2 linked regions of the Variovorax paradoxus genome follow. The main gene of each other region encodes a partner of the protein of the gene in region 2 in a complex. Links are inferred from orthologs where the notes say so. Each region holds a gene or a part of one and is shown on either strand. Other genes may lie near its edges.

Region 1 (4,785 bases), 2.0 Mb from region 2 along the record:
CGCGGCTGGACGACCGCTCGCTGTACGACGTGCTGCGCCGCCAGTACGGCCTGCGGCTGGTGCGCGCCGAACGCTGGATCGACGCGGTGCTGCCCGACGCCGAGACCTGCGAGCTGCTCAACCTGCCGCAGCCCGAGCCGCTCCTGCGCATCGAGTCGATCGCCTACGGCGCCAACGGACGGCCGCTGGAGCACTACCGCGCGCTGCACCGCTGCAAGACCAGCCGCTTGCACGTGCAGACGACGACCTGACGCAGCCGCGGGGCCGCAAGCTTCAGCCCTTCGTCGGCGCGGTGCTGCGAGAGGGCCACAGCACCGATGCGATCGAGACCATCATCAGCGCCACGGCCACCCAGTCCTGCCAGTGCACGACCTCGCCGAGCCACACGGCGCCGCTGAACACGCCGAGCACCGGGATGAACATCACGCTCAGCGTCGATGCGATCGGCGGCAGGCCGCGCGCCAGGTAGAACCACGCGGCATGCGCGAACCCGAAGATCAGCACCGCGTTGTAGAGGATCGATCCCCATGCCACGCGACCCGGCCAGTAGAGCTGCTCGCGCTCGAAGAGCAGCGAGAGCACCGTCATCACCACGGCCGTCATCGCCGTCATCCAGAACGACAGCGTGAGCGTGGGCAGGCCGATGCGGGTGTGGCGCAGCAGTTGTGTGCCAAGTGCCCACGTGGCCGCCGCGACAAGTGCCAACGCCACATAGCCGGGCCGGCCCGAAAGGTTCGTGAGCTCGTGCCACAGCAACAGCCCCACGCCGAGCGCGCAGGCGCCCACGCCCAGCCACGCGCGCCGCGTGAGCGCGGCCGAGAACAGCAGCGCACCGATGACCGCTGAGAACACCGGCATCGTGTAGCCCAGGATCGCCGCGCGCCCGCCCGACAGCGCTTTCACTGCAAGGATGATGCAGGCGTGCCAGACGAACATGTTGGTGGCGCCCAGCCACAGCAGCTCGGGCCACGCGCTGCGCGGCACCCGGAACGGCACCTTGAGCCACACCAGCGCCAGCGCCAGAACCGGCAGGCCGAGCCAGATCGAGATCGCGCGAAAGCCCAGCGGCGGGTAGTCGGCCACGCCGAGCTTCATCACCGGCCAGTTGAAGCCCCACGCGAGCGTGAGGAGCACGAGGAGGACGAACTGTCGCGGTGTGAAGGAAGGCATGGGCCGCGATTGTGGCGCGGCCCATGCAAACGCGCAGGCTGCGCTACAGCAGGCGCTTCAGATACCGTCCCGTGTGGCTCGCCTCGTTCGCCGCGATGTCTTCCGGCGTGCCTTCGCCCACCACGGTGCCGCCGCCCGCGCCGCCTTCGGGGCCCATGTCGATCAGCCAGTCGGCCGTCTTGATGACGTCGAGGTTGTGTTCGATCACGACGATGGTGTTGCCCGCGTCGCGCAGCTGGTGCAGCACCTTCAGCAGCAGTTCGATGTCGGCGAAGTGCAGGCCGGTGGTCGGCTCGTCGAGGATGTACAGCGTGCGGCCGGTGTCGCGCTTGCTGAGCTCCAGCGCGAGCTTCACGCGCTGCGCCTCGCCGCCCGACAGCGTGGTGGCCGACTGTCCGAGCTTGATGTAGCTCAGGCCCACGTCGAGCAGCGTGCGCAGCTTGCGCTCGATGGTCGGCACGGCCTTCAGGAATTCGTGCGCGGTCTCGACCGTCATCTCGAGGATCTGCGCGATGTTCCTGCCCTTGTAGAGCACCTCGAGCGTCTCGCGGTTGTAGCGGTGGCCGTGGCAGACCTCGCAGGGCACGTACACGTCGGGCAGGAAGTGCATCTCGACCTTGACCACGCCGTCGCCCTGGCAGGCCTCGCAGCGGCCGCCCGCCACGTTGAAGCTGAAGCGCCCCGGGCCGTAGCCGCGCTCGCGCGCGGTGTTGGTCTCGGCCATCAGTTCGCGGATGGGCGTGAACAGGCCCGTGTAGGTGGCCGGATTGCTGCGCGGCGTGCGGCCGATGGGACTCTGGTCGACGTTGATGACCTTGTCGAAGTACTCGATGCCTTCGACGGCCTCGTGCGCGGCCGGTTCGTCGTGCGCGCGGTACAGCGTGCGCGCCACGGCGGCGTAGAGCGTGTCGTTCACCAGCGTCGACTTGCCCGAGCCCGACACGCCGGTCACGCAGGTCAGCAGGCCGACAGGGAAGGCCACGCTCACGTTCTTCAGGTTGTTGCCGGTGGCGCCGACCACGCGGATCTCCTGCAGGTCGGTCTGCGTGGCCAGGTGGGCGGCTTCGCGCGCGGCGCGGCGTTCGGCGGCCGGGCTCGGCGGGAAGCGCGAGGCCTTCCTGCCTTCGTTGAACGCGGGCTTGCTCACCACCGGCAGCCATGCCGTGCGCCGCCTGGGCACTTCGATCTTGCGCGTGCCCGAGAGGTACTGGCCCGTGAGCGAGTCGGGGTTGGCCGACACCTCGGCGTACGTGCCCTGCGCCATCACGCGCCCGCCGTGCACGCCGGCACCAGGGCCCATGTCGATCACGTGGTCGGCGGCGTGGATCATGTCCTCGTCGTGCTCGACCACGATCACGCTGTTGCCGATGTCGCGCAGGTGCTTCAGCGTGCCGATGAGGCGGTCGTTGTCGCGCTGGTGCAGGCCGATGCTGGGCTCGTCGAGCACATACATCACGCCGGTGAGGCCCGAGCCGATCTGCGAGGCCAGGCGGATGCGCTGCGCCTCGCCGCCCGAAAGCGTCTCGGCGCTGCGGTCGAGGCTCAGGTAGTTCAGGCCCACGTCGTTGAGGAACTTCAGGCGCAGGCCGATCTCGCGCACCACCTTGTCGGCGATCTCGGCCTTGGCGCCGCGCAACTGGAGCTTCTGGAACCACGCCAGCGAGTCGCGCAGCGTGAGGCGGCTCAGTTCGAAGATGGCCATGCGAGGCGGTTCGGCGCCTGCAGACCGGGGCTCGCCGCCGTCGGCCGCCTTGATCGACTCGTCCACCAGGAACACGTTGCGCGCCTCGGGCCGCAGCCGCGAGCCGCCGCAGTCGGGACACGGCTGCAGGTTGCGAAAGCGTGCGAGGTCCTCGCGCACCATGACCGAATCGGTCTCGCGGTAGCGCCGCGCCATGTTCGGGATGATTCCTTCGAAGGGATGCTTCTTCGTGAGCTTCTTGCCCGCGAAGTTGCCCGACTCCATGACGTAGTTGAACTTGATCTCTTCCGCGGCCGAGCCGTTCAGCAGCACCTGCTGCACCGAGGCGGGCAGCGATTCGAAGGGCGCGTCGACGTCGAACTTGTAGTGCTTGGCGACGCTCTCGATCATGCTGAAGTAGTAGCCGTTGCGGCGGTCCCAGCCCTTGATGGCGCCGCTGGCCAGCGACAGCGACGGAAACGCCACCACGCGCGCCGGGTCGAACACCTCGCGGTGGCCGAGGCCGTCGCAGCTGGGGCAGGCGCCCACTGGCGAGTTGAACGAGAACAGGCGCGGCTCGAGTTCCGACAGCGAGTAGTGGCAGATCGGACAGGAGAACTTGGCGTTGAACAGGTGCTCCTTGTCGGGCGCACCTTCGGTTCCCAGTTCCAGTGCAATGGCCCGGCCTTCCGCCAGGCGCAGCGCCGCCTCGAAGCTCTCGGCCAGCCGCTGCTGCATGTCGGCGCGCGCACGCAGGCGGTCGATGACCACGTCGATGTCGTGCTTCTCGGTCTTCTTGAGCTTGGGCAGGTCGTTGTATTCGTAGGTCTGCCCGTCGACGCGGAAGCGCACGTAGCCCGCGGCCTGCATCTCGGCGAAGAGCTCGAGGAACTCGCCCTTTTTCTCGCGCGCGACAGGCGCCAGGATCATGAGGCGTGGTTGATACGGTTCGCCCCCACGCTCGGCACTGTCGTGTCCTCGCTGCCCCCCGAGGGGGCTCTCGCCGCTTGGGGCGGCCCGGCGCGGCTCGGGCAGCGCCAGCACCGCGTCGACCATCTGCGAGACGGTTTGCGCCTGCAGCGGCAGGTGGTGCTCGGGGCAGTAGGGCGTTCCGGCGCGCGCGAACAGCAGGCGCAGGTAGTCGTGGATCTCGGTCACCGTGCCCACGGTGGAACGGGGGTTGTGGCTGGTGGCCTTCTGCTCGATGCTGATGGCGGGCGACAGGCCCTCGATCACGTCGACGTCGGGCTTGTCCATGAGCTGCAGGAACTGCCGCGCATAGGCCGAGAGGCTTTCCACGTAGCGCCGCTGGCCTTCGGCGTAGAGCGTGTCGAAGGCCAGGCTCGACTTCCCCGAGCCCGACAGGCCGGTGATGACCACCAGCTTGTTGCGCGGAATGTCGAGGTCGACGTTCTTCAGGTTGTGGGTGCGCGCACCGCGGATGCTGATGCGCTGCTGCGCCAGCACCGCGCCGAGATAGGCGTCGCGTTCGCGGTCGGCCTGTTCTTCCCGGTCTGCTGCTGCGGCTTTGTCAGTGGCTTTTGAATTCAAGGGGCGATCGTCCGAGGGCAACCGGACATGATAGACCGCCATCGATTTCATGGCGAGGGGGAGGGCTCCGGCGGTTTCGGCGCGCGGGCTTCGCATGGGCTGCATGCACCGCCGCGGTGCTCTGGTCCGCCGATCGCGTGGCGCATCGCAGGACGCCGGCCCAAGGGCCGTTGCCTGCCGACCGGCGGCGATGGGTCAAGGCGCCGGACGGCACGCCATGGGGCACAATCCGAGGCTCCTCTCAACCTCCTCCTCCATCTACTTATCAGGGGCAGTGCATATGGCATCGGTCAATAAAGTCATCGTCGTCGGCAACCTGGGGCGCGACCCCGAAATGCGGACCTTCCCGAGCGGCGATCAGGTCGCGAACGTCACAGTGGCCA
Region 2 (6,036 bases):
GGTTTCGACCAGCAGTGCCATGCCGTAGCCCTTGTGGCCGTGGCTCAGGCCGCCCACCGGCAGCAGCGTGCCGGGCGGCTGGTCGAACAGCACCTGCGGATTGTTCGAGGGCTTGCCGGTGGCGTCGATCAGCCACTCTTCGGCGAAGGTCTCGCCGGCGGCGCGCTTGCGGTTGCTCATGCCGTTGGTGGTGATGGAGGCCGAGATGTCGACCATCACGCCACCCTGCGAGAGCGGGAACCCCATGGCCAGCGGATTGGGCGTGAACACCGCCTGCGTGCCGCCGAAGGGCGCGACGCTCGCGGTGTTCGGATCGGAGCAGGCCAGCAGCATGAGCATGTCTTCCTGCAGCGCGCGCAGCATGTAGACCGCGAGGCAGGCGATGTGGTGGCTGCGGCGAATCACGAGCGACGCAGTGCCCAGTTCGCGCGCGCGCGGCACCAGCAGGTCCATGCCCTGTTCCATGAGCCACGGGCCGGGCAGGCGCCTGCCGTCCCACAGCACCGCTGCAGGGCGGTCGGACAGCACCTCGGGGGCGCCGTCATGCGCCATGCCGCCCGACTCCAGTTCCTTCACGTACCCGGCCAGCAGCGCGAGGCCGTGGGTGTCGTGGCCCAGCAGATCGCCCTCGACCAGCGTGCGGGCGACCGCCGCGGCCTTCGGCGCAGCGAGCCCGGCCTTCTGCAGCAGCGCATCGGCATAGGCGACGAGCGCATCGGCGCGGTAAAGAAGGGAAGGGGCATCGCCTGCGGCATCGGTCATTTCAGGATCTCCAGCACGCGGTCGAGCCCGCCTTCGTTGATGGCCACCATGGCCTGTTCGCGCACCTTCGGTTTGGCGTGATAGGCCACCGAGAGGCCTGCTTCGCCCATCATCGGCAGGTCGTTGGCGCCGTCGCCGACGGCGATGGTCTCCTGCGGCGAGATGCCCATGAGCGAGGCCACCTCGAGCAGCGTGCGGCGCTTCTCGGCGCCGTCGCAGATGTCGCCCCAGGTCTGGGTGACGACCTCGCCGGTGAGCTTGCCGCCGGCCTCGTCGAGCAGGTTGGAGCGCGCGAAGTCGATGCCCAGGCGCTCCTTCACGCGGTTCGCGAAGAAGGTGAATCCGCCCGACACCAGCAGCACCTTGAGGCCCGCCGCCTTGCAGGCAGCGACCAGTTCGGCCGCACCGGGGTTGAGCTTGAGCCGTTCGTCGTACACCTGCTGCAGGGCCTCGACCGGAACGCCCTGGAGCAGCGCCACGCGGCGGCGCAGGCTTTCCTTGAAGTCCTTGATCTCGCCGCGCATCGTGGCCTCGGTGATGGCCGCCACCTCGGCCTTCTTGCCGACGGCGTCGGCGATCTCGTCGATGCACTCGATGTTGATGAGCGTCGAGTCCATGTCGAACGCGATCAGCTTGAAATCGGCGAGCTTCAGCGGCGGCTTCACGCGCTGCAGGACGAGACCGGGCGAAATTTCTGTGGCGCTCATGCGGGGGAGGTTTCCTTGACGAGGGGTTGTCCGAGGCTGCGCAACACGTCGCGCACCATCTGGGCACGCTCCTTCGGCTCCTTGAGTTCGCGCTCGATGCGGAGCTTCTCGTTGCCAGCGAGCTTGATGTGCTTGTTCTTCTGCACCAGCTGGATGATGGCCATGCCGTCGACCGGCGCGTCCTTCCTGAAGGTGATGTTGATGATGCCGGGCGCGGCATCGACCTTGATCACGCCGTAGGGCCGCGCCAGCACGCGCAGGCGGTGCGTGTCGATCAGCGTCTGCGCCTGCGGCGGCAGCTTGCCGAAGCGGTCGACGATTTCCTCGAGCAGCGTGTCGATCTGGTCGGGCGTCTTCGCGGTGGCCAGTTTCTTGTAGAACGACAGGCGCAGGTGCACGTCGCCGCAGTAGTCGTCGGGCAGCAGGGCGGGGGCGTGCAGGTTGATCTCGGTGGTGACCGACAGCGGCGCCAGCAGGTCGGGCTCCTGCCCGGCCTTGAGCGAACGCACAGCCTCGCTGAGCATCTCGTTGTAGAGCTGGAAGCCGATCTCCATCATGTTGCCGCTCTGGTTCTCGCCGAGCACCTCGCCGGTGCCGCGGATTTCCAGGTCGTGCATCGCGAGGTAGAAGCCCGAGCCCAGCTCTTCCATCTGCTGGATGGCATCCAGGCGCTGGGCCGCCTGCTTGGTGAGGCCTTCGGTGTCCGGCACCATGAGGTAGGCATAGGCCTGGTGGTGGGAGCGTCCGACGCGGCCGCGCAGCTGGTGCAGCTGCGCGAGGCCGAACTTGTCGGCGCGGCTCATCACGATGGTGTTGGCCGTCGGCACGTCGATGCCGGTCTCGATGATGGTCGAGCACAGCAGCATGTTGTAGCGCTGCGCCACGAAGTCGCGCATGACGCGCTCCAGCTCGCGCTCGGGCATCTGGCCGTGGGCCACGGCGATGCGCGCCTCGGGCAATATCTCCTCGAGCTTCTGGCGGCGGTTCTCGATGGTCTCGACCTCGTTGTGCAGGAAGTACACCTGCCCGCCGCGCTTCAACTCGCGCAGCACGGCCTCGCGGATCACGCCGGTGCCTTCGTTGCGCACGAAGGTCTTGATGGCCAGGCGCCGCTGCGGCGCGGTGGCGATCACGCTCAGATCGCGCAGGCCTTCGAGCGCCATGCCCAGCGTGCGCGGAATGGGCGTGGCGGTGAGTGTGAGCACGTCGACCTCGGCGCGCATCGCCTTCATCGCCTCCTTGTGGCGCACGCCGAAACGGTGCTCCTCGTCGATGATGAGCAGGCCCAGGTTCTTGAACTTGACCGATTGCGACAGCAGCTTGTGCGTGCCGACCACGATGTCGACCTGGCCCTCGGCCAGCCCCTTGGCGGCGGCGGTGATTTCCTTGGCCGAACGGAAGCGGCTCATTTCCGCAACCTTGACCGGCCACTTGGCGAAGCGGTCGACCAGCGTCTGGTAGTGCTGCTCGGCCAGCAGCGTGGTGGGCGCGAGAAACGCGACCTGCTTGCCGCCGGTGACGGCGATGAACGCGGCGCGCAACGCGACCTCGGTCTTGCCGAAGCCCACGTCGCCGCACACGAGGCGGTCCATGGGCTGCGGCGAGATCATGTCCTGCACCACGGCATGGATGGCCGCCTTCTGGTCGGCGGTTTCCTGGAAGCCGAAGTCGTTGGCGAACACCTCGTAGTCGGCCGGCGAATAGCGGAAGGCATGGCCCTCGCGCGCTGCGCGGCGGGCGTAGATGTTGAGCAGCTCGGCGGCCGAGTCGCGCACCTGCTCGGCGGCCTTGCGCTTGGCCTTTTCCCACTGGCCGGAGCCCAGCTTGTGCAGCGGCGCCTCGTCGGCGCTGACGCCGGTATAGCGGCTGATCTGGTGCAACTGCGACACCGGCACGTAGAGCGTGGCCTTGTCGGCGTACTCCAGGTGCAACATTTCCTGCAGCAGCGGCTTGCCCTCGGCGTCGGTGCCCTGGCCGAGGTCCATGTGGATCAGCCCGCGGTAGCGGCCGATGCCGTGCGCCGTGTGAACCACCGGATCGCCCACGTTGAGCTCCGACAGGTCCTTGATGAGCGCCTCGACGTCGCTGACCTGCTCCTGCTTCTTGTTGCGCCGGCGCGTGGTGGGCGCGGTGGCGAACAGCTCGGTCTCGGTGACGAGGTCGATGGCCTGTTCGCGCCAGGCGAAGCCCGAGGCCAGCGCGGCGGTGGCAATGCCGATCTTCTCGTCGGCGGCAGCTTCGAACTCGGCCAGCGAATCGAAGGCCGGCGGGCTCACGCCGCTGGCGCGCAGGAAGTCGAGCAGGCTCTCGCGGCGGCCGTCGCTTTCGGCAATCAGCAGCACCCGGTGCGGCGTGGACGCGATGTGCGCCTTCAGGCCGACCAGCGGATCTTCGGCGCCGCGCACGACGGCGAAGGGCGGCAGCCTGTCGAATTCGGCGTAGGGCGCGTCGGTGGCGATGTCGCCCCGGATCGCCAGTTGCGAATGCGGCTTGGCGCGCTGGTAGAACTGCTCGGCGCTCAGGAACAGCGCTTCGGGCGGCAGGGCGGGGCGCTCGGGGTCGCCGCGCACCAGCCGGTAGCGTTCGTTGGTGTCCTGCCAGAAATGCTGGAACGCGGGCTCGAGGTCGCCGTGCAGCACCACCGTGGCATCGGGGCCCAGGTAGTCGAACACGGTGGCCGTCTCGTCGAAGAACAGCGGCAGGTAGTACTCGATGCCGGCCGTGGCCACGCCGTTGCCCATGTCCTTGTAGATGCGGCTCTTGGTCGGATCGCCCTCGAGCAGTTCGCGCCAGCGGCTGCGGAAGCGCCCGCGCGCATCGTCGTCCATCGGGAACTCGCGGCCCGGCAGCAGGCGCACCTCGGGCACGGGGTAGAGGCTGCGCTGGGTGTCGGGGTCGAAGGTGCGGATCGAGTCGATCTCGTCGTCGAACAGGTCGACCCGGAACGGCACCAGCGAACCCATCGGGAACAGGTCGATCAGGCCGCCGCGCACCGCGTACTCGCCGGGGCTCACCACCTGCGTCACGTGGCTGTAGCCGGCCAGCGTGAGCTGCGCCTTGAGCTTCGATTCCTCCAGCTTCTGCTTGGCCTTGAAGTGGAAGGTGTAGCCGGCCAGGAAGGCCGGCGGCGCGAGCCGGTAGAGCGCGGTGGTGGCGGGCACCACCACCACGTCCGCCTCTTTCTGGCTGATGCGCCAGAGCGTGGCCAGGCGCTCGCTGATCAGGTCCTGGTGCGGCGAGAAGCTGTCGTAGGGCAGCGTTTCCCAGTCGGGGAACAGGGCGCAGCGCAGTTCGGGCGCGAAGAAGGCGATCTCGTCGATCAGCCGCTGCGCGTCGGTGGCGTCGGCCGTGAACATCGCCGTGGCGCGCCCCGCGGCTTTCTCGCGCATGGCCAGCTGCGCCAGCAGCAGTGCATCGGCCGACAAGGGAGGGCGCGGCAGCGTGAAGCGCTTGCCCGCCGTGAGGTGGGGGAGGTCCATGGGCTTTGAAAATGCACAACACCCCGCGCCGGCTGGCGAGGGGTGTGCGAAGCGGCCAATTCTAGAATGGCGGCCCCTTATTCGCTTGTCGGCCATTGCCGACGCCGGGCCGCCCTCATGTCCAGTTCCCGTCTCTTCGTGCTGATTCCCTGTGCCGGCTCCGGCCATCGCGCGGGGCACGCGCAGTCCGTCCTTCCCAAGCAGTACCGGCGGTTGGCCGGCGCGCCGATGGTGGCCCACACGCTGGAAGCCTTTCGTGCGCTGTCGGGCCGCTTCGCCGGGCTGGCGCTGGTGGTGTCGCCCGACGATCGCGACGTGGACGCCGCGCTGCCGCGCTTTCCCGCCCAAGACGAGCATCTGCTGCGCGTGGGCGGCGTGACCCGCGCCGCCACGGTGCGCAACGGGCTGGTCGCGCTGCGCCAGAAGGGCGCCGGCGCGCACGACTGGGTGCTGGTGCACGACGCCGCGCGCTGCCTTGTCACCTCGAGCCAGATCGAGGCGCTGATCTCCGCCTGCGAGCACGACGCCGTGGGCGGGCTGCTGGCGCACCGCCTGGCCGACACGCTCAAGGCCTCGACGGCGGAGAGCCGCGTGGCGCAGACGCTGTCGCGCGCCGACAAGTGGCTGGCACAGACGCCGCAGATGTTCCGCATCGGCATGCTGCTCGATGCGCTGGAGCGCGCCGGCGACGCGGTGACCGACGAGGCCAGCGCCATCGAGGCGATCGGGCTGTCGCCGCTGCTGGTTCCCGGCAGTGCGCAGAACTTCAAGGTGACCTTCCCCGAGGACTTCGCGCTGGCCGAGGCGGTGCTCCAGGCTCGCAAGAAGGAAATCGCATGACCGCCGCGTCGTTCAACATCCGCGTGGGCGAGGGCTGGGACGTTCACCAGCTGGTGGCCGGGCGAAAGCTCATCCTCGGCGGCATCGAGGTGCCGCACACCACGGGCCTGCTGGGGCATTCGGATGCCGACGTGCTGCTGCACGCCATCACCGACGCGCTGCTGGGCGGTGCGGGGCTGGGCGACATCGGCCGGCACTTTCCGGACACCGAGCCGCAGTTCCGCGGTGCCGATTCGGCGGTGCTGCTG

What was found.
Region 1: the proteins of mfd (region 2) and AACL56_RS04770 are in contact, whole or in part, in a crystal structure (PDB 4DFC), measured with the Escherichia coli proteins. The link is inferred for Variovorax paradoxus from one-to-one orthologs.

Annotation. Positions count from the first base shown.
Region 1 is NZ_LR743507.1:1,022,600-1,027,384, forward strand. The notes cover bases 1,014-4,785. They hold AACL56_RS04770 (excinuclease ABC subunit UvrA), read right to left. Parts: upstream 4,445-4,785; coding sequence 1,214-4,444; downstream 1,014-1,213. Other genes in these bases: AACL56_RS04765 (DMT family transporter), read right to left, coding at 1,014-1,170. Also shown: AACL56_RS04760 (GntR family transcriptional regulator), read left to right, coding at 1-251; more of AACL56_RS04765, read right to left, coding at 274-1,013. UniProt on the Escherichia coli protein: The UvrABC repair system catalyzes the recognition and processing of DNA lesions. UvrA is an ATPase and a DNA-binding protein. A damage recognition complex composed of 2 UvrA and 2 UvrB subunits scans DNA for abnormalities.
Region 2 is NZ_LR743507.1:3,065,489-3,071,524, forward strand. The notes cover bases 1,266-5,274. They hold mfd (transcription-repair coupling factor), read right to left. Parts: upstream 4,949-5,274; coding sequence 1,466-4,948; downstream 1,266-1,465. Other genes in these bases: serB (phosphoserine phosphatase SerB), read right to left, coding at 1,266-1,469; ispD (2-C-methyl-D-erythritol 4-phosphate cytidylyltransferase), read left to right, coding at 5,066-5,274. Outside these bases: AACL56_RS14045 (Ldh family oxidoreductase), read right to left, coding at 1-762; more of serB, read right to left, coding at 759-1,265; more of ispD, read left to right, coding at 5,275-5,788; ispF (2-C-methyl-D-erythritol 2,4-cyclodiphosphate synthase), read left to right, coding at 5,785-6,036. UniProt on the Escherichia coli protein: Couples transcription and DNA repair by recognizing RNA polymerase (RNAP) stalled at DNA lesions. Mediates ATP-dependent release of RNAP and its truncated transcript from the DNA, and recruitment of nucleotide excision repair machinery to the damaged site.